4 regions of the Terribacillus sp. JSM ZJ617 genome follow, and region 2 is predicted to be linked to each of the others. Evidence: riboswitches for the same ligand, from Rfam matches in the RefSeq annotation. Region 2 holds a riboswitch; each other region holds the start of a gene.

Region 1 (5,325 bases), on a different contig from region 2:
AAGGATTGATGATACCTTTTCCCGAACCAATTGGCGATGCACCTGGCATAATCGCATGTACTCCCAGATTCACGAGCCGCTTGGCCAAGACAACATCATCCGACGTGTAAGGCAGGACAATGAAGCCCTCTTCCAACAGCATTTCAGATGCCCGCAGTGTCTCTATTGGATCAGGAAGCAATGTCCGGTCACAGCCAATCACTTCCACCTTCACCATATCGCATAACCCCGAAGCTTTAGCCAGTTTGGCAATACGAACAGCCTCTTCTGCTGTCTTTGCCCCTGCTGTATTCGGAAGTAAAGAGTACTTTTCCAGATCCAGCTGTTCCAGGAAATTTGGCTGGGATGGCTCAAAGATATCCATCCGCCTCACAGCAAATGTCAGTATCTCTGCCTTCGAAATATCGACTGCCTTTTCCTGCACCTCAAATGACGGGTATTTGCCTGTTCCCAATAATAAGCGGGAAGCAAAAGTCTTCTCTGCAATCTGTAACATTCTTCATCCTCCTCCTACAAAATGAATCAGCTCGACTTTATCGCCATTTCTAATCGGCTGCTCTGCATACGAAGCTTTATTAATGATCTCTTTGTTCAGTTCGACAATCACAATCCTTTTCTCCAGGGAAAGTGATGCTAACAGCTGAGCTATAGTCTTGATATCAGCGGATAATTCCTGCCGCCTGCCATTCAGCTGAATATTCACATCAATACCTCCTCGCCAGTGTTCAATCTATCGACACGAAATGCTTCCTTCCATTCTTCCAGAACTTCATTGCTGCTTATCAAATCACAAATCATCTTGCCCGTAGCTGGGGCAAGCAGAATGCCATTGCGCTGATGGCCAGCAGCGATATACAAGCCCTTCATTTCTGGATGCTCACCAATCAGCGGCTTGCCATCGTATGTCTGAGGTCTGAGACCTGCCCAGCTTCTGAGGAACGGCATTTTATCAACCACTGGCAGCATCTTTCTCGCTTTCTCCATGATAGTCTGTAATCCGCCAAGCGTGGGCTCGGTGCTCCAATCATTCTTGACCTTTGTTGCACCTATGATCAGCTCATTGTTGTTACGCGGAACAATATAATGCTGATCATGGAATAAACTGCATGTAAGAGGAGTTTGAGTATTCGTAACAGCAATGCACTCACCCTTCACTGGAAAAATCGGCGTCCCCAACCCAGAACGCTGGAGCAAAGCATTACTCCAAACTCCGCTGGCAATCACCACACGATGTGCTTGCCATTCTCCTTTGGAAGTCCGTAACCGATAATGAGCAGATTCCTTCACAATCTCATCGACCCTGGTATAAGCGTTAATCCGGGCACCTAGCATACGGGCAGCTGTATGGAATCCTCTGCAGGCAATTGCAGGTGTGACATGCACATCTTCTGCCATATGAAGAGCGCCAGAAACTGCTTCTGACAGACCAGGTACTTTCTTTGACACAGTTGCACGATCCAGCCATGTTACTCCTTCCAACGAAGAGAACGGAGAGTTCGTTGTTTCTTCTTCTGTAAAAACAAGCTGTAATAAACCACCTGGGCGACGTTCCATGTCTATCCCTGTCAGAGAGCGAATATCCTCTTCTGCCTGTTCATAGAGCCTTTGACTAGTACGGGCAAAGGGATAAAGCGAAGCACCGAATTCCTTATATTCTGAATGGGCACCTAGCATACCAGCTGCTGCTTGCGTCGAGCCTGATCCGACTTGGCCTGCTTCCAGCAAATCGACTTGATGGCCTGCTTTCGCTAAATAATAAGCGATTGCACTGCCGATGATACCTCCTCCAACAATTGCTACTTCAGTGGATCTCTTCAAGACGCAGACACTCCTCCCTTAATTTCTTCACGGCATCAAGCGGGTTTGCAGCAGAAAAGATACTACTCATAACAGCAACCCCTTCTAATTCAAACGCTTTCAATGAAGCCAATCGCTCCACTTCAATTCCTCCTATTGCGTATAACGGAATGTGGGTATTCTGACGGATATACCTTAAATTGGCTAATGGCTGCGGTGATTTCCCCTTCTTACTGGCTGTCGGAAAACAATGCCCATACAGCGCGTATGCCGCCCCGACAGACTCCGCCTGTACTGCTTCTTCAAACGAATGGACAGGCGCACCAATCCGCAAATCAGGATACAGCTTTTTCAATTCTTCCAGTGGAAGGCCATGACCTGGTATATGCACTTGCTTCAAGCCAAGCAGCAAAGCTATATCCATTCGGTCATTAAGCCAAAGCTTATGCGCTGGCAGCCCTTCGTCCAATAGCTCCTTACAAAGCTGATACACTTTACCAGCAGGCTTACGTTTCTCCCTGATCTGCACATGATCGACATAAGGGTGTATCTCCATCAAGATACGTATTAAATCTGCTGCTTCATATGCATCATCAGTTACTGCCATCAATTTGATTGCCATCACCTCCTGGATACGAACAGGCCGGACATACAAAAAACACCACTCCCCAAAGGAAAGTGGTGTGAAACTTGCGAATGGATACATACAAAAGAGCATGTAAACCCGAGTGTCTACACTTTCCTACGCAGGTCCGAACCTGTTCAGGTTTTGAGGGTTTAAAGAGTCACTACTCTTCATCTCAGCCCTTATGAAGGGATCCCCTAGTGTGAAAACTTATTGAACTTACCCACATCGTAACATAAATAGCATTTTATGCAAGATTCTGATTACAAAAAAGAAAAGGCCATCTGGTTTTATACAGATGGTCTTTTCAGCGCCTGACTCAGTACTTATAAGATTGTCCGCCATCAATTGGTACAACAGTAGCATTGATGAAGTTTGCTTGATCGGAAAGAAGGAATGCAACAAGATAACCGACTTCCTCCGGCTTACCAAAGCGTTTCATTGGGTTGACGCTGACGAATTCCTTGCCCGCTTCTTCCCAGTTATCTCCGCCAAGCTGACGAAGGGATCCTTCAACCATTGGCGTCATGATGGCACCTGGAGCAATGGCTTTGATGCTCACACCGAATTGTCCGTATTCGATACCGGAGTTTTTCGTAAGACCTACTACACCATGCTTACTTGCTGCATAACCGGACTGGTTGCCGATTCCGCGGATACCACCTACAGAAGCTGTATTTACTACAGAACCATAGCCCTGCTCCTTCATTACTTTCAATACGTGGCGCATGCCGTAGAATACGCCATTCAAGTTGATGTTCACAACGCGGTCGAATTCGTCTACAGGATACTCTTCTGTCAGATTTTGCGTTCCTTCCACACCAGCGTTGTTAAAGAAACTATCGATCTTACCAAATTGATCAATTGTTTGTTTTACATACGCCTCAACTTCCGGCTCATTTGCACAGTTTGCCACAATCGTAAGAACCTCTGCCTCTGGTGCTGCAGCCAATATTTCCTGCTTCGTTTTTTCCATACCTTTTTCACTTAAATCAACAAGAGAAAGCTTTGCACCTTCTTTTGCTACTTGCAAAGCTGCTGCGCGTCCTAATCCAGAACCCCCACCTGTAATCAATACTACTTTATCTTCAAAACGTTTCATGAAAATCTCTCCTTTTCTGATTCTGTCAAATTGCAGTAAATCCGCCATCAATCGGCACTACTACACCATTTATATATGGTGCTTTACCAGTCAATAGGAACGCGACAAGCTCTGCCACTTCCTCCGGCTGGCCAAGACGCTTCTGAGGAATCGGTTCTGTCGCATTCTTGAATGCAGCTGGATTCTTCTCTTTATATTCTCGAACCATTGGCGTTTCTGTCGTACCTGGAGCAATTGCATTTACCACAATGCCTTGCTCGGCATACTCAGCAGCCAACGTCTTCGTAATCCCAACCATTGCATGCTTCGTAGCTGAATATGTACCAACTGTGGCTTGTCCCACGACACCTGCTGTGGATGACGTGTTGACAATTCGCCCGCCGCCATTAGCAAGCATAACTTCCAATACATATTTCAACCCGTAAAGGGCGCCGTTTAGATTAATTCCTAATACCATATCGATCTGCTCAATCGTATTATCCACGAATTTTACACCAGGACCAGAAATACCAGCATTATTATAGAACATGTCGATAGTTCCAAATGCCTCTACCGTTTTATCTACATAATGTTTTACTTCTTCTGCCTTGCTTACATCCGCTTTGACGAAAATAGCTTTTGACCCTTTTTCTTCTATTAAGCGAACCGTCTCTTTACCGGCTGCCTCAGACACGTCAACGATGCTGATTGCGATACCTTCTTCTGCTAGTCGCAATGCTGCAGCTTGTCCAAGACCGCTGCCGCCTCCTGTGATGACCGCTACTTTCTGCCCATACATAAGCAAAGCTCCCTTCAATATGTGTAAATAGGTTAATTTACCTACTCCATATGTAAGAGCTTACACCTCTATCATAGATATCGCAAGAGATAACTCTTCAAATAATTTTCACTTTTTCATTTGACATTCAAATTCAGTTCCCTTATATTTATATTGTGCAAAATATAATTTTGGAAAATTGATTGGAGGGACACTTAATCTTGGAAAAGGATTACTACCTAGAAGATCATCTTTGCTTTTCCTTATACGCTAGCTCACGTGCAATTCTCAGGATGTACCAGCCGCTGCTGAAAAAGCTGGATATTACATACCCGCAATATCTCGTCTTGCAGGCATTATGGGAAATGGAGAAACAGACAATCAAACAGCTTGGAGAGAAGCTGGATCTGGATACTGGTACGCTGACACCTCTGCTAAAACGGATGGAAGCGAAGCAGCTTATTCACCGACAGCGTTCCAAAGAGGACGAGCGAGTTGTCTATGTCACCCTGACCAATCAAGGTGAGGCATTGAAACAAGAAGCAACATGTATCCCCCTTGCACTCGTATCTTCCAGTGGCATGTCTTCTGAAGAAATGGATGAGCTGAATAGATTAGTGAAGAAACTCACAACGAATTTACAGAAAAGATAGGATGTTGGATAAATGATTATCCGACTTTCTTTTCCCCTTTTATATTTTGCACAATATTATTTCACAAAATATATATGAATGGAGAATCTGCTATGACAAAAATTAAACCTGTACTAGAAACGGAAGCACAAAAATTCATCGAGGCAACAGCGAATCCGCCGTACTTATTTGATCTTGGACCAAAGGATGGCCGAAAAGCAGTCGATGATGTTCAGTCTGGTGAAATTGATAAACCAGAGGCGGAGATAAAAGATATTACAATTTCTGGCGGCCCATCTGGTGAGGTTTCTATTCGTATCGTAAAACCGAAGCAAATCAATCGGAAACTGCCAGTCATCCTATACTCTCACGGCGCTGGCTGGGTATTTGGAAATGCACATACACACGACCG
Region 2 (5,325 bases):
TTCCTCTGTTCGTACCGAATCCGATGATATACACATCTTCCTGAGCATTTTGCTGCCGTATAAGCTCGCCGACATTGACCATTCCATTATGCGCCATGTCAGTGGCTCTGGCGTCTCCAACATGTGTATTATGCTCCCAGACAATCGCCTTAGCTTTTGAGCCATAAAACTTCATAACCTCGTTCAGAGCATGCACCATATGTGTATCCCTTATATTCCATGATTCTTCATCTCGAACGACCATCGAGCGGTAAAAATGCTCGGCATTATAAGCTACGAGCGCATTTACCTCCAGGTTAAGACGGAGCTCCTCTTCACATGGATACTGATCTTTCTTTTTTTGAATCGTTGCTAATAGCTTTGCAACCTCATCAATACAGCCTTCAGAATATAGACCAGCAGAAACAGCATATTCCTGATTGTCTCTGTTGAATGGTTCAAAACAAGTAAATGCTTTTTTGGCAATTTCGACGTCAGGGGAATCAATCTTCGTTAAGTACGAAATCACTTCCTCCATGGATTCCCAAAGACTGTACATGTCTATTCCATAGAAGCCAACTTTCGGCTGCACGTCGTGATTTTCATTGTATGTCTTCATCCACTCAATCAAATCAAGAATTTCTTCATTCGCCCACATCCACGTCGGCCATCGATTAAAGCTGCTAAGGACCTCCCGAGCTGATTGGCTTTCTGTATCATAGCCTTTGATGTAGCGGTTTACAGCCTGACAAGCAGGCCAGTCCCCTTCTACCGCCACAAAAGCAAAACCTTTCTCCATGATCAGCTTTTTGGTTATCTCCGCACGTACGGTATAGAACTCAGATGTACCATGCGACGCTTCTCCAAGCAAAACAAATTTTGCATTGCCGGTCCTTTCAGTTACGATACTTAATTCCGCTTCACCAGTTAATGGTATTGCGTATTTTTTAATCGATTGTATTGTCTTTAAATCCATTTAAAAACCCAACTTTCACTTTGAAGTGTGTTAGGTTTAAATTGTGATTAATGTGATGAAAAAATACCTTCAGTTAATATTCTGCCACTTTTAATCGACGTATTTTTGCTTTTTCTTGGATTTCAGCATATCTCCTGTCCAGCCCTTCGCCTTCAAGAACCAGTAAACCAGAAGAGTCGAAAGTAGTATTAAGATGAGGGCTCCTGCATACCCGAACTTCCACTTCAATTCTGGCATATCATCAAAGTTCATGCCCCATAATGCGCCAAGCGCCATGACTGGTGTAAAAAGGACAGTCATAACAGTCAGTGTCTTCATAATCTCATTGCCCCTGAAAGAAGAGACGACATCTTCAAAATCAATCAATCCTCTGATTTCCTCTTCATACGCCCGAACAAGATTCTCACAGCGTTCAAAACGATAATGTGTTCGTTTAAAATAGATGTTCTCTGTATATTTCTCCCCAAATGCTTCGACTACACCAGTTTTAACCTCTATAAACGGAATCAAAAAGTTCTTCCATACTAATATCTCATGCCGATTTTCAGCAATTTTGTTAAGCAGCTTTGTATCATTATTCTCTTTTACCTGCCAAAGCAAGTCCTTCAATCTGACTTCATATTGATCGATTTTATGTAAAAATGCTGAAATGATTTCTCCCAGGAGGATCATAAATCCTTCAATCGCATTGTCCGCATGTTGCATTTTAGCGAGAATATCATCTTGGTTTGTAGTCGGCAGCAGCTTAAAATCTAGTGCAGTTGTCAGCAGCGTGGTCTCCTTTACAAAAAAGTGAAAAAGGTGCTTTTCTTCCTTCTTGTCTGCTTCCTGAACGTATATGAGCGAGCCCCAAAGAGCCAGAGAGTCCTGATTTGTCGTCTCCATCTGCAGACTATTCGTGTCGGAAGAATGTATATGTTTTACCCATGGAATATGTATGGTGTATGCGTTTAGCTCGTCTTTTTTCTCTAAATCCTTCTTCTCATCTAACTGAAGCCACTCCCATGCAGTACCTGAAAAAGCGTGCTTCTCCATGTTTTTCCCTCCATTTTTTCTTTTCTACTTCCCTTATATGTTGCGGGATAATCCTTTCTTCTCACCTCACTTTCCACTGTCACCACTCTATAAATCAGAATGTTTCAGCAAGAAATCCTTTACAAATCGAGCTATCTTTTTTACTATAGACGTATCAATTGCATAAGCTTGCGACGCACTGGGGGAGCTGGTAACGGCTGAGAGGAATCAAGTGATTCTGACCCTTAGAACTCGATCTGGATAATACCAGCGTGGGGAAGTGCAGCCAGAATTGCCCTATTTCTTTCTGTATATTCTGCGACTGCGCCCTATGGTGCCGTCGCTTTTTATATGCAAAAAAATAGGAGGAATCATGATGGAAATCCAAAATCATTGCGGGACCAGCCGGATTGCCGGTTGCAGTTTTTCGGTTTATCCAATGGCCGACAGGTTCAAAGAAATTATATTAGAGGCACTAAGAACCGTGGATACGTCGAAAGTATGGATTGAGACGGACGATGTCACTACACTAGTGCGCGGGAGAATACCGCATGTATTCGATGTCACCTCTGCTATTTTCCTGGCAGCAGCCAAAGATGGCGATCATGTTGTGTTCAATGGTACATATTCCATCGGCTGTCCTGGAGATTCTACTGGGGATGTTTATATGGCTGAGGATGAAACGAAGCTGAACCTTCCGAATGTTAAAGATATAAAGCTTGAGACAGCATCCAAATTCTCGCTTTATCCTTTAGGCGGCGGAAATTATATGGATACCATCTATACTCAGATAGAGAATATGCGCACTCGAGGGATCACTGTTTCCAAGTCACATTACTCTACTCGTCTTGATGGCAATGCTTTTGACGTCTTCGATGGTTTGGAGCATGTTTTCACTGAGACTGAGGCGTCCGGATCATCCCATACAGTTATGACGGTGACAATGTCTGCGAACAGCCCGTCTGCCAAGGGTGTAGTCAAATGAAAAGCTGGCGCATGAAAGATATCGTCGTCATGGCAGCACTCGCTGTCGTGTTCGGTATTGTTTATCTCTTATTCCTTCCGGTCAACGTCGTCATGATGGGACTTGTCGGACCAATCGGAACCGATATCATCTTCGGGGTATGGTTCCTCGTCTCCATCGTTGCAGCGTATATCATTCAAAAACCCGGAGTTGCCCTTGTATCGGAAACAATAGCAGGAGTTGTCGAAGTGCTGATCGGAAGCAGCGTCGGACCAATTGTCATCCTTTCTGCTATTGTGCAGGGACTCGGTGCTGAAGCAGCATTTGCTATCACACGCTATCGCTCTTATCATGTCCTTGTATTGATGGGTGCTGGTGTTGGAGCTGCCATCACAAGTTTCATCTGGGGTTATTTCCGCGGCGGCTTTGTGGCTCTTGACCCTTCTTACGTTGTGCTTATGCTTGTTGTCCGGATCATCAGCGGAGCTGTCATAAGTGGCTTGATCGGCAAAGCAATCAGTGAGGCGCTGGCGAAAACAGGAACATTGACTAGCTTTCCTCTTGGCAAAACTTATCGCCAGCGAAAAGCAGGATGAAACAACCCCTTCTGGAAGTAAACCAGCTTACCGTGACATTTGAGGAAGAAAGCAATCCTACCTTATCTGATTTGAGTTTTACGGTCCAGGAAGGAGACAGCATACTCCTGCTTGGACCAAGCGGATCCGGTAAGAGCACACTCACGTACTGTTTGAACGGGTTGTATCCAAAAGAACTTGATGGAAAGATGAGCGGCAGTATCTACTTCGCTGGATCCAAGATCGAGGATTTCAAAAGTGGAAAAATCAACTTAGAGGTTGGTACTGTATTTCAGGACCCCGAAACACAGTTCTGCATGCTAACCTTAGAAGACGAGATTGCTTTCGGCTTAGAAAATAAAAAAATGGCTCCTGATTTGATGAATTCAGAAATCGATCGTGTCCTTTCCCTTGTAGGTTTACAGCATCGGAGAAAAGATCAAATTCACACCCTATCCGGCGGACAGAAACAAAAGCTTGCACTGGCTGCAGTTTTGGCTCTCGAGCCTCGGATGCTTATTTTAGATGAACCGACGGCCAACCTGGATCCGGCTGCGAGCAAAGACCTTGTCGAAACAATACGTAAGTTAAAAGAACAGCAGGATATCACACTTTTTATCATAGAGCACAATATTGACTATTGGCTGCCAATTATTGACCGGACAATGCTATTGGAGCGAGATGGCTCTTTATTCTTTGACGGAGATTTGAGTGAAGCAGTCAATCTCTATGACGAGGAGCTGCAGCAGCGCGGCATTTGGCTGCCAGAAGCAGTTCTGCTTGCCAAGCAAGCACAGCTTCCAAAGCCTTGGCCGCTTACTGTTGACCTTCTCCCTCATGGTTTGCAGTTTCAGACGAAAACTTCAGAGGTTTTGCAGAAGAAAGAGCAAATCATTCAGGTGGAGAATGCTGTTTTTCGTAATAAAGAAAAGGTCTTGCTGGATATCCCTGCCCTTACTATTAAGCAAGGAGAATTCCTGGCTATTACAGGTAAAAACGGCAGCGGAAAGACACTTCTTTCCCGACAAATTACTGGATTGCTGAAGCCCACAGCCGGAGATATCGAATTTCTCGGAAAGAAGTTACGTCGTTGGAAAACAAATGAACTCTACCAGCAAATCGGTTATGTATTTCAAAATCCTGAGCATCAGTTTCTTACAGACTCTGTTTGGAATGAAATCGCCTTCGGACAGACAGTAAACACGGATGAAATTCAGAGGGTCTTGGAGGAAATCCAGTTAGCTGTACAAGCCGATAAGCATCCTTTCACCTTGAGCCAAGGTCAAAAACGACGGCTCAGTGTAGCGACCATGCTTGTTCAAAAACCTCAACTGCTCGTGCTTGATGAACCGACATTCGGTCAAGACAGCCATACTACTGAAGTACTGATGGATCTAATCTGGAGACATCATCAACGCGGGTGCACCATTGTCATGATTACACATGATATGGAACTGGTCGATCGTTTTGCTTCGCGCGTGTTGATTGTGGATCAAGGGCGTATAGTAGCAGATGACCAGCCTGCAGGAATTTGGAAGAGAAAAGATCTGTCAGACTATGGACTCTCCCTTCCCGCAAAAGAAGCTTATAATAAGCGGACACAGGAGGACAGTCTCTATGCATCATATCAATCCTAGCATCAAAGCAGGGACAGTGACGATAGCAGCAATCGTCATTGCTTTCCTCTTTGATCCATTGGCACTGCTTTTGTATATAGGCTGGACCATGGCTGTCACATTGCTGTTGGGTAAAGTACAGATAAGGAAGTACCTCCTCTATCTGCTTCCCTTCACCCTGTTCGCTATCGGTATGCTCGT
Region 3 (5,325 bases), on a different contig from region 2:
TATTGGGCAAGGCGGCAGATGGAGATTTCAGTTCGGATGGCACGTATCAATCCAAGGATGAGATGGGCGCACTGACAGCTTCTTATAATGCTATGGCAGATGGCATGCGGTCTATTATCCGAGTTGTGAATGATACATCTCAGCAAGTGGCTGCATCTGCAGAAGAACTGAGTGCAAGTGCGGAACAAAGCAGTTCTTCATCTGAACATGTAGCCAAAACGATTCAGGAGCTGGCAGAGGGTTCAGTCCAGCAGCTTGAGCTAGTTACAACTGCTACAGGGACAATGGGCAGTATGGGGCAGCATACGAGCAAGCTGGCTTCAAACGCCCAAAATGTAGAAGAAGCAGTGCAGAAGACATCTGAACTATCTGTCCAGGGAGGACATGCAATCAAGGATGTGAATGAACAGATGGAAACTATCACTTCCCATGTGCAGGAGCTTTCTGCGTCGATCGACAGTTTGAACAAACGATCTCGGGAAATCAGTGATATTACGAGCGTTATCACGGATATCTCCGCACAGACCAATCTTCTTGCGCTGAATGCCACTATCGAGGCAGCACAGGCTGGAGAGCATGGAAAGGGATTTGCGGTAGTCGCGGATGAGGTGCGCAAGTTAGCTGAGGAAACGAAGGGAGCAGCAGGACAAATTGCTGCTTTGGTTGACTTTATCCACCAGGATACGACTAAAACAATCGATCTGATGCAGCATGCAGCGGATGAAGTACAAGCTGGTACACGAGTTGTCGATCAAGCGGGCGGTTCTTTCCTTCAGATTGAAACTGCGGTAGCAGGTTTGGTGGATGAATTCAAAGAGGTGAGAGTTGCTCTGGAAGGTATGATTGCTGGTACAGATTCAGTCAATATGTCACTTGGGGATGTGAACGAGGTCGCAGAAGAAGGAGCAGCTTCGACCGAAAGTGTGTCAGCTGCAACAGAACAGCAGCTGGCTGCCATGCAGGAAATTGCGGCATCATCCAGTTCTCTTGCATTTATGGCAGAGGAGCTTCAAACCGCTATTGCTCGTTTCCGTGTGTAAGTTAATTGGTTAGCAGATAGTAACCAATAAAGGATAAGATTAATAATAGAAAAACATATATCATCCATTTCATATGAACCCTCCTCTAAGAAGTAGACGGATACTTCCTGGAAAAGGGTTCACTTTTTTACATTGTTTGTAACCGAATTGTGCATACTAGTCGCAGTATGTACAAAGGAGGCAATGTAATGGATGCTTTTCAAGCAGGAGAAATCGTCTATGTAATTATCCGCAACCCCCATGCACAGGGAGTAGCCAATATACAAGAGGCTGCGGTCGTCCATAACCCGGAAAAGCCAGGGGAACTGGCTCTGTTTGTGTATGAAACCTATTATCCGCTCAATGATGAGGTGGCGGTTTATCAGGATCTCGGAGAGGCGGAAGAAGCATATGTATCCGCTTTTGGTTTAGCCGATGGAGGCTATTATGGTTAAGCCATTTGTACCGCAGCTTGTGTATATAGAGCCTAGGGCATTAGAGTATCCGCTCGGCGTGAAGCTGCGGAATAAATTCAGGGACATGGGTGTAGAAATACGCGAGACAACTTCCCATAATCAGGTTCGGAACCTGCCTGGTGATAATGATTTCCAGAAGTACCGTACTGCCAAATCAACGCTTGTCGTCGGCGTTCGGAAAACACTGAAATTCGATACATCGAAACCATCAGCAGAATACGCTATCCCATTTGCGACAGGCTGCATGGGGCATTGCCATTATTGTTACCTGCAAACGACGATGGGATCCAAACCTTATATCCGTACGTATGTGAATACGGATGAAATATTTGATGCGGCAGAGCAGTACATGCAGGAAAGAGCCCCGGAAGAAACACGGTTTGAGGCTTCCTGTACGTCAGATATCGTTGGTATCGACCATCTGACGCATACGCTGAAACATGCAATTGAATATTTCGGTCGGTCCAAGCACGGACAACTGCGATTTGTAACGAAATTCGCCCATGTGGATCATTTGCTGGACGCTGACCATCAAGGACGAACACGATTCCGCTTCAGCATCAATGATGATTATGTGATCAAATATTTTGAGCCAGGGACTTCCCGTTTGAAGGATCGAATCGAAGCTGCGGTGAAAGTAGCCGAGGCCGGTTATCCGCTTGGATTCATCGTCGCTCCGATTTATTTGCATGACGGCTGGCAGAAGGGCTATCCGGAAATGCTCGAGCATCTGGAAGCAGCCCTGCCTGAACATGCCAAAAAGAATCTGACATTCGAATTGATCCAGCATCGATTCACGAAGCCGGCAAAGCGCGTTATCGAGAAAAATTATCCGATGTCGAAGCTTGAGCTGGATGAAAGCAAACGGAAATATAAATGGGGGCGCTATGGTATCGGAAAATACGTCTACCAAAATGAGGAGCAAGAAGAAATAAAGGATGTCATAGGAAGCACAATCTATAAAATGTTCCCGCAATCCAGGATTGAATATTTCACTTGATTCATCGGTTGACAATCGCATCTGTGCATGTGATAGTTAAGAGGACAATTGAATTTCGAGGAAGTCCACTAGGGGTGCCATTTGGCTGAGATAAGAGTGATCTTTATCCCTTTGAACCTGATCTGGTTAACACCAGCGTAGGGAAGTGGAGCCGGATTCGTGTATTTTCTGCACACTTGACTATACGAGTCGCTCCATACTTCTGGAGCGGCTTTTTTATATGGCCGGCGCCATTCACCCTTCCGACGGGGCTTTCTCCAATAGGAGGAGAAAAACATGTTTTCTGCACAATTGAGAGAAGAAGCAAACCCGGTATTCGAAGCAATCTATGCACATCCTTTCGTAGAAGGAGTTGCGAATGGATATGTGCCGCGTGAGGCATTGATCCATTATGTGAAAGCTGACTATGAGTATTTGACAGCATTTGCCCGTATTTACGGTTTGGCAGTCAGTAAATGCGAAACCCGAGAAGAGATGGAATTTTATCAGTCCCAAATTCATTTTGTCCTGCACAGCGAGATTCATCCGCATAACGTCTTCTGCAAGGCAGCAGGTGTGCAATACGAGGATCTGCAGCGGATGACACCACCGCCTGCTGCTGACCATTATATTTCACACATGATGAGCAGTGCCGTACAAGGAGATATAGGGGAGCTGATGGCGGCACTGCTTCCTTGCCCATGGACGTATCAAGCGCTGGCGGCACATATTATCGAAACAAAGGCACCTGACGAATCCAATCCATTCCAGGAGTGGATTCAGTTTTATGCCAGCAGGGAAGACGGTATGCCGGATGTGACGTCAGAACTTAGCAAGCGACTGGACAAGTGGGCCGAGACAGCGGGAACGGCTGCAAAGGAACGTGCACGGAAAGCTTTTCTTAAGAGCTGTATGCTGGAGTATAATTTTTGGGAGATGGCAGCCACACAGCAAGACTGGATGATCCCATTGAAAGGGGCGTCCATTCATGCCTGATATAAGGAGCGCTTTGACAATTGCAGGAACAGACCCTTCGGGAGGGGCTGGAATCCAGGCTGACTTGAAAACTTTCCAGGAGCTTGAAGTATACGGAATGAGCGTTGTCACCTCCCTCGTTGCCCAAAATACGACAGGAGTACAGGCAGTGCATCATGTTCCAGTAGAATTTCTTGAACAGCAGCTGGAATCAATCTTCTCTGATATCACCCCATCTGCTGTAAAAACGGGGATGATTGCATCAGAAGAGATGATGCGCTGCGTCGCTGCCGTTTTGATTAAATCAAAGACTGCCTATGTTATGGATCCTGTCATGTATGCTAAAAGCGGACATGCACTCATGGGAGAGGATTCCAGAGATGCATTGAAGAAACATCTTGTTCCACTCGCTGCCCTGATTACACCGAATATACCGGAAGCAGAGGAACTCACGGGTATTCGTATCGAAGATGAAAATAGCATAAAAACCGCAGCGAAAATGATTGTCCAGGAATATGGGGCTAAAGCTGTCCTGATGAAAGGCGGTCATATGGAAGGAGCATCTGCGTCAGACTGGCTCTATGACGGAAATAGCTTCACAGCCTACACAGCAGAACGTATACAGACGAAGCACACGCACGGGACGGGATGCACGTATTCTGCAGCGATAACCGCAGAACTGGCTAAAGGGAAATCTCTGCAAGAAGCAGTTCGGATCGGTAAGGATTTTGTGACAGATGCGATTTCGTATTCGCTTCAGCTTGGAAAAGGGAATGGTCCGACAAATCATTGGGGGTACCGTCTGCAAGGTGTGCCAGTTCAGGAGGAACAGCATAATGAAGTATACTGATGTGATAAAGCAAGTCCGGGAGAGAAACCCATTGATTCACTGCATTACCAATCAGGTTGTCATTAACTTTACGGCGAATGGTTTGATCGCACTCGGAGCTTCTCCTGTGATGGCATCAGCAAAGGAAGAAGCCGCGCAGATGGTCCAGCATGCACAGGCGCTGCTATTGAATATCGGCACACTTGCCGCAGCGGATGTGGAAGCAATGATCCTAGCCGGAAAAGAAGCGAATAGGCTCGGAATACCAGTGATTTTCGATCCCGTCGGAATAGGTGCCACAGCGTACAGAACAGAAACGGCCCGCCGCATATTGGCGGAGGTGGATGTCACTGTTATTCGCGGTAATGCAGGTGAAATATCCGTCCTAGGCGGAACATCTGTCAAAGTGAAAGGTGTAGATGGATCCGATGATGGTATTTCACCAAGAATTGTGCAGCAGCTGGCCAGGGAATTGGATGCTATTGTGATTGCAACCGGTAAAATAGATATCCTTTCAGATGGGAACCATACGTATAGTGTAGCTAATGGGCATGAGATGCTAAGTAAAATAACAGGGTCTGGCTGCTTGCTCGGTGCCGTTATAGCGGCATGTGCAGGAGCAGCTGACAACGTACTGAAAGCTTGCATCGGTGCTCTTGCCTTTTATGGTATTGCAGCAGAGAAAGCGGCTATGACAGTAAACGCTCCAGGCAGCTTTCAGGTTGCTTTTCTTGATCAGCTTTATTTGTTAGGAGATCAGGTGATTGATTCGGAGAAGGTGGAACAATTCGAAGTGAAAACATAAAGGAACAATCAGCAGCGCATGGCTGCTGATTGTTGGATATCACTTTTCTGGATGAGGATGAGGGCCATGCCTGTGCGGTTTCGGAATGAAACCATCCTGCTCTAATTGTTTAAACCTTTGATCCAAATGCTTCTCGATTTGATCTGCTTTCTCTTCTGAGAAAACACCATATTCAACGTACTTCTCAATGATTTGTTTTTCCTGCTCTAATGCCTGTTTTTGCAAAGCTGCTATTTCTTGCT
Region 4 (5,325 bases), on a different contig from region 2:
TGTACAAATGCTGCAATCCTTGCTTTGGGCTTATCCGACTGCAGAGAGCGATATCCCAAGCATGCTTCAATAACAAATAGAAAACCGCCACATTTGGCGGTTTTCTCATGCTTTATAAGCTTTCACATAATATACTTCTTCATTTAAGTCCCCTTTAGATACTTCAAACCCTGCCTTCTTCAATTTGTCTGCAAGCAGATCTGCGCTGTGATCTCTACTGTAGCCGAGCGCTATCATGATACCTTTTTCAATAGTCACTCTGTACATTTCCGCCGCTGCCTGCTCTGGTTCATCTAAGCTATCCAGCACGAATGCTGCAAGTCCACGTTGAAAGGAAGCGTCGGGGAAATTAAGAAGCCTGTCTAATCCACTCGGCATCCGGTCGATATTCGTTAGTGTCTCTTCTTCTGCACGAAGTGCTAACTCTTCCAATAAATTTTCATCTTTCTCAAGAGCTGTAACGCGATCCTTTGTTTTATGAGCAATAGGAATAACCAAATTACCATTACCAGCACCGAAAACTATCACTTTTTCTCCGCCCTCAATTTCCAATAGCTCTAGCACTTCTGCTGCGGAAACTTCTGTTGTCTTATTCACCATATGACTCTCTCCTTTTGAATCAATTAGTTCTGTATTGCCCTTCCAATACAAAGCTAAACGTATCTCCCCTATGCTCTCACGGATTAACATTTTCTATCCTTCATTCAAAAAGGACAGCTGATACATCCAGCTGTCCTTTCAACACGTATATTTATCTGTTTGAACTTTTCGGTCAATAAAAGCACATAGATCCCCTATTTTAGGAAAACGTTCAAATTCCATATTAGCAGGATTTTCTGCATCAATCAGCGGGATCTCCCAATAACGCAGCAAGTCATGATAACTTTTCAAAAAAAGTTTGCGATTCCCATTGAATATCTTATACAGATCGGAATCTGTCGTTTTAAAAGCATACTCAGGAAGTAGCTTCTCTGTATGCTTGTCCACATATTTAACGACAGTCAAGTATATTTCGTATTCGATACCTTTCATTTTGGCAACCTGACATAAGCATCTTTTAGTCTTAAACTGGTCCAAATCAATGATATCTGCCATATTGTTTCCTCCTCACCAGGACTGGAAACTTCGATTTTCTCTTTAGTTTATCACAACATACAGCGTCTGTAAGCCGAATTTCAGATAATAGACATACTATATTGATTGTTTGTAATTAATATTGTTGGTTTTATTTTCTAGCCAGCGGGTAGACATTTAGTACATCAAATTAGCTAAAAAAGGAGAATTCAACTTGAAACCATATTTAAAAGAGTACACGAACGATGAAAAGCTGCAAGAAGACATTCAACTTTTAAGCACAAAAGGCGTAAACAAAGATAACATCTATGTATTGTCACATGATGATGACAGAACAAAACGTGTATCCAGTAAAGTGGATGCCAATACGATTGGGTTATCCGAGATGGGTGCTAAAAGTGCTGTTGGTAGCATGTTCAGTAAACAAGGCGATGAACTTCGTGCAAAATTGAAAGAAATCGGTTTTTCCCAAGAAGAAGCCGAGGATTTTGAAGAGGATCTTGATGAAGGTAAAATCTTTTTGATTGTAACTGGAACAGATAACGTCGAAGGCTTGCTTATCTAAATGAAAAGGCACTGTCATGAGACAGCGCCTTTTCTTATTTTTTCGGTAAGATAAGTTTTGGCTGAGCCAAAACGAGAATGAGAATAACTATAATGCTGGCTACAAAGCTTGGCAGCAGGTAAGAGCCATTGTATATGAGCGAGTAAGCCCAAACAGTTTGTCCTGGTGCAGCTGCAGATCCGAAGAAGACCATTCCACCTACAAAATGTGCTGCAAATCGACCTATACTGCCAATCAATGTTCCGATGATCAACATTCCTACAAGCTTTGTGCGGTTATTTTCTTTTGCAGCCTTACGAGCGGATCCAGCTGTGACAGCAGCCAGCCCAACTAAAGTGAAGGCTAGAGGATAATCCATAAAACCCTGGACAACATGTATTATATAAGGACCGGTAACTAATTGCAGCAGTCCGACTACTAATCCTGTTGTAAGTCCGCCTTTCCATCCCCACCGAAACGCCATTAAGAAAATTGGGACCATCTGCAAGGAGATACTCCCTCCCTGCGCCCATGCTTTAAATGAAAATAAATCCAATACGAATGCAAGTGCGGCGAATATCGCCACCTCTACTAAAAATAAAACCCTGCTTCTTGATTGCATATTTTTCTCCCCTAATAAAGAATGCAACAAAAAAACAATGCTGCAGTGGGATTCTTCCGATGGCCCAATGTGCATTGTTTCCCCATCAAAGAAGCTACATCCCTACGCGAGTGCTAACTCACAGGTTCGAAGGGTCTGGACATACGTCCATCTCAGCCGAAATGGCTCCCCCTGCAGGCTTTTTTGTACCGTTTTGTTTTCTGTTGTCCATCTATTATATAGAAAAATGACAGCGTTAGCAATAATTAATAATATTTCCTATAAGTGAAATATTACCCAAGTGCTAATTTTAGCAATTTTATTACTTTTACTTCATCTAACGAAATTGTTTGAATTCGAGAAAAACTATGACGTATAATGGACAATGTTCTTTAAAAAGGGAGGATTTAAAATGGATACACCAGCTACAATCCCACAAGGGAAGAAGCATCCAAAGGGATTGTATCTTCTCTTCTTCACCGAAATGTGGGAAAGATATAGCTACTATGGTATGCGTGCAGTTTTAATGCTTTATTTAACTGCTGCAGCAATTAGCGGCGGATTGGGCATGAATACGCAGCAAGCTGCATTAATTTATGGTTTGTACACAGGAATTATATACTTTACGCCAATTATTGGCGGTTACTTGACTGACAAGTATATCGGCCTACGTACCGCTATCACTATTGGTGGCGTAACAATGGCGATCGGAGATTTCACAATATTCCTATTCAACAATCAGTGGGGATTATATATCGGTATGTTGTTCCTAATAATTGGTAACGGCTTTTTCAAACCGAATATCTCAACACATGTTGGTGAGTTGTATCATCCGATGGATAAACGTAAAGATGCTGCATTTACCATCTTCTACATGGGTATCAACATCGGTGCATTCTTCTCTCCTCTAATTGCAGGATTCCTTGCTGAGGATCTATTCCACACAACTGATGCTGCTGGAATTGAACACTTTGGCTTCAAATGGGCATTCTTGGCATCTTCTATTGGTATGGTTATCGGTCAGTTGATCTTTAGCTTGTTAGGTAAGCGTTATTTAGGTGATATTGGCACAAAACCTGCGCGTACTAATATAGCTGCGGGAAGCGTTCCTGCAAAAATGACAGCTGCTGATAAGAAGCGGACAGGTGCAGTACTGATTCTAGCTGTATTCATCATCTTCTTCTGGGCTGGCTTTGAACAAGCTGGTACTTCCTTAACACTATATACGAGAGATTTTATTGATCGAAGTATTGGCGGTTATACGATACCTGTATCCTGGTTCCAATCTGTGAACCCATTGTTCATTGTCATCCTTGCACCAATCGTTTCTGCAATCTGGTTGAAATTAAGTAAATCAAAACGCGGAGATTTCCGTACAACGACAAAAATGTCCATGGGTATGATTCTATTGGGATTAGGGTTTATGATTTTAGTACCAGCAGTGCTTTATACAGGTAGTGACGAAGGGAATATCGTTCACAGAGCTAATATTCTATTCATCGTCTTCACTTATCTGTTCCATACGTTAGGCGAACTATGTCTGTCACCCGTTGGGCTATCGATGGTAAGTCGAGTAGCACCGGTGAAAATCGCTTCTCTATTGATGGGTGTCTGGATGGCCGCAACTGGTATTGCCAGCCTTATCGCTGGACAGCTTGCTGCATTGACAGAATCACTTGGTTATGTGGAGATATTCAGTGTAATCGGTGCAGCAGCGATTGTAGTAGGTATCATCCTGCTAGCAGTCTCCAAAAAACTGCAATCTATGTTGGATGCGCGTGATTAATCCAAAAAACACAGTTCCTTCACTCCAAGGAACTGTGTTTTTTATATGTATTCCTTTTCTTTCGCTATATAGACTGCTTGGGATCGATTTTGCGCTCCAAGTTTATCCAGTAGTTCCGAGAAATAGTTCCGGACAGTTCCTGGTGATAAAAATAGTTCCGCTGCAATTTGCTTTGTGGAGAACCCTTTTTCAGCAAGGTGGAGAATTTCCTTTTCACGTTCACTTAATGGGTTATCGATGCCTTGTACGAATTGATAAGTTATCTCTGGACTAATTACCGCGCGTCCATGATACACAATATCTCTTACAGCATGTGCAAGCTGATCACTAGGTGTATCTTTCAGCAAATACCCCTCAACCTTCAGCTTCATAGCTTCCTTTACATAAGCAGCCGTAGAAAAGGTCGTCAGCATCAAAACCTTCTCTATGCGACTGTTTTGCCGCAATTGTTTGACCACTTCCAAGCCATTAAATTTTGGCATTTCAATATCGAGGATTAATAAATCGAAAGTTTGCGTTTCAAGTGCTTGCAAGACTTCCTCACCATTGGCAGCTTGATTAGTGACAACGAAATCATCCTCTAAATCGAGCATCGCAGCCATGGCACCTCGAAGCATATTCTGGTCATCCGCCAATAGCATACGAATCATTACTGTTTCCTCCTTCGGTTTGCATAGGAACTTTTACTATCATGTGCAAGCCGCCATTTGGCCGCTCATGAAAATGGGCTTCCCCCTTCATTAAGCTGACACGTTTTCTAATTCCAGCCAAGCCGTTTCCTTCTTCTGCGAGCGTATTATTATAGCCGCCATTGTCCTCTACCTGTAAATGCAGAACGTTTTTAGTTTGTATGACCCGGATTTTACAGAACGTGGCGTTACTATGACGTATGACATTGGTGACAGCTTCTTTGAGAATATAGGCAAGCATGGTTTCCTTTGAACTGTCTTCTATTGAAGATAGTTGTTGTTCCGATTCAGAAGCAATACCAGCTTCTTTTAATCTAAGCTGCGCTGCCTCGTACTCTTCCTGCAAGGAAACAAGACGCATATCGCTGACAATTTCACGCATTTCCTGAAGCAAGGATCGAGACAACTGCTGGATATCATGCAATTCTTGTTCTGCCCTCCCCGGGTTCTGGAATAATAGTTTTTTTGAGATGTCACTTTTTACTGAGATTGTGGATAGCGTTTGTCCTACCGTATCATGCAAGTCACGTGCAATCCTATCCCGCTCACGCTCCTTGATCAATTCTTCCACTTGCTTTTTTGTGTCAGTAAGCTCCTCATTGACTGCTTCCCATTTGCGGTACCACTTTTC

Evidence for each region. A riboswitch is a leader RNA that binds a small molecule or an ion and turns the genes downstream of it on or off. The one in region 2 is predicted to bind thiamine pyrophosphate.
Region 1: it holds a riboswitch for thiamine pyrophosphate, as region 2 does, so the genes downstream of both, ACH6C1_RS15015 (thiamine phosphate synthase) here and ACH6C1_RS13270 (YkoF family thiamine/hydroxymethylpyrimidine-binding protein) in region 2, are expected to answer to the same signal.
Region 3: it holds a riboswitch for thiamine pyrophosphate, as region 2 does, so the genes downstream of both, tenA (thiaminase II) here and ACH6C1_RS13270 (YkoF family thiamine/hydroxymethylpyrimidine-binding protein) in region 2, are expected to answer to the same signal.
Region 4: it holds a riboswitch for thiamine pyrophosphate, as region 2 does, so the genes downstream of both, thiT (energy-coupled thiamine transporter ThiT) here and ACH6C1_RS13270 (YkoF family thiamine/hydroxymethylpyrimidine-binding protein) in region 2, are expected to answer to the same signal.

Annotation. Positions count from the first base shown of each region.
Region 1 is NZ_JBISEQ010000004.1:286,194-291,518, forward strand. Features, by position in the region: gene ACH6C1_RS15000 (thiazole synthase) at 1-496, opposite strand, end outside; gene thiS (sulfur carrier protein ThiS) at 500-703, opposite strand; gene thiO (glycine oxidase ThiO) at 700-1,818, opposite strand; gene ACH6C1_RS15015 (thiamine phosphate synthase) at 1,802-2,419, opposite strand; TPP riboswitch at 2,520-2,631, opposite strand; gene ACH6C1_RS15020 (SDR family oxidoreductase) at 2,742-3,524, opposite strand; gene ACH6C1_RS15025 (SDR family NAD(P)-dependent oxidoreductase) at 3,550-4,302, opposite strand; gene ACH6C1_RS15030 (MarR family winged helix-turn-helix transcriptional regulator) at 4,503-4,934, shown strand; gene ACH6C1_RS15035 (alpha/beta hydrolase) at 5,027-5,325, shown strand, end outside.
Region 2 is NZ_JBISEQ010000003.1:342,467-347,791, reverse strand. Features, by position in the region: gene ACH6C1_RS13280 (erythromycin esterase family protein) at 1-955, opposite strand, end outside; gene ACH6C1_RS13275 (magnesium transporter CorA family protein) at 1,046-1,990, opposite strand; TPP riboswitch at 2,161-2,265, shown strand; gene ACH6C1_RS13270 (YkoF family thiamine/hydroxymethylpyrimidine-binding protein) at 2,343-2,954, shown strand; gene ACH6C1_RS13265 (ECF transporter S component) at 2,951-3,529, shown strand; gene ACH6C1_RS13260 (ABC transporter ATP-binding protein) at 3,526-5,145, shown strand; gene ACH6C1_RS13255 (energy-coupling factor transporter transmembrane component T family protein) at 5,126-5,325, shown strand, end outside.
Region 3 is NZ_JBISEQ010000004.1:92,094-97,418, reverse strand. Features, by position in the region: gene ACH6C1_RS13990 (methyl-accepting chemotaxis protein) at 1-1,040, shown strand, start outside; gene ACH6C1_RS13985 (transcriptional regulator SplA domain-containing protein) at 1,229-1,474, shown strand; gene splB (spore photoproduct lyase) at 1,467-2,495, shown strand; TPP riboswitch at 2,556-2,656, shown strand; gene tenA (thiaminase II) at 2,772-3,470, shown strand; gene thiD (bifunctional hydroxymethylpyrimidine kinase/phosphomethylpyrimidine kinase) at 3,463-4,299, shown strand; gene thiM (hydroxyethylthiazole kinase) at 4,286-5,083, shown strand; gene ACH6C1_RS13960 (YckD family protein) at 5,123-5,325, opposite strand, start outside.
Region 4 is NZ_JBISEQ010000002.1:4,752-10,076, reverse strand. Features, by position in the region: gene ACH6C1_RS06285 (dihydrolipoyl dehydrogenase family protein) at 1-73, shown strand, start outside; gene ACH6C1_RS06280 (class I SAM-dependent methyltransferase) at 106-600, opposite strand; gene ACH6C1_RS06275 (hypothetical protein) at 739-1,095, opposite strand; gene ACH6C1_RS06270 (YflT domain-containing protein) at 1,289-1,639, shown strand; gene thiT (energy-coupled thiamine transporter ThiT) at 1,674-2,240, opposite strand; TPP riboswitch at 2,323-2,422, opposite strand; gene ACH6C1_RS06260 (peptide MFS transporter) at 2,632-4,005, shown strand; gene ACH6C1_RS06255 (response regulator transcription factor) at 4,047-4,655, opposite strand; gene ACH6C1_RS06250 (sensor histidine kinase) at 4,630-5,325, opposite strand, start outside.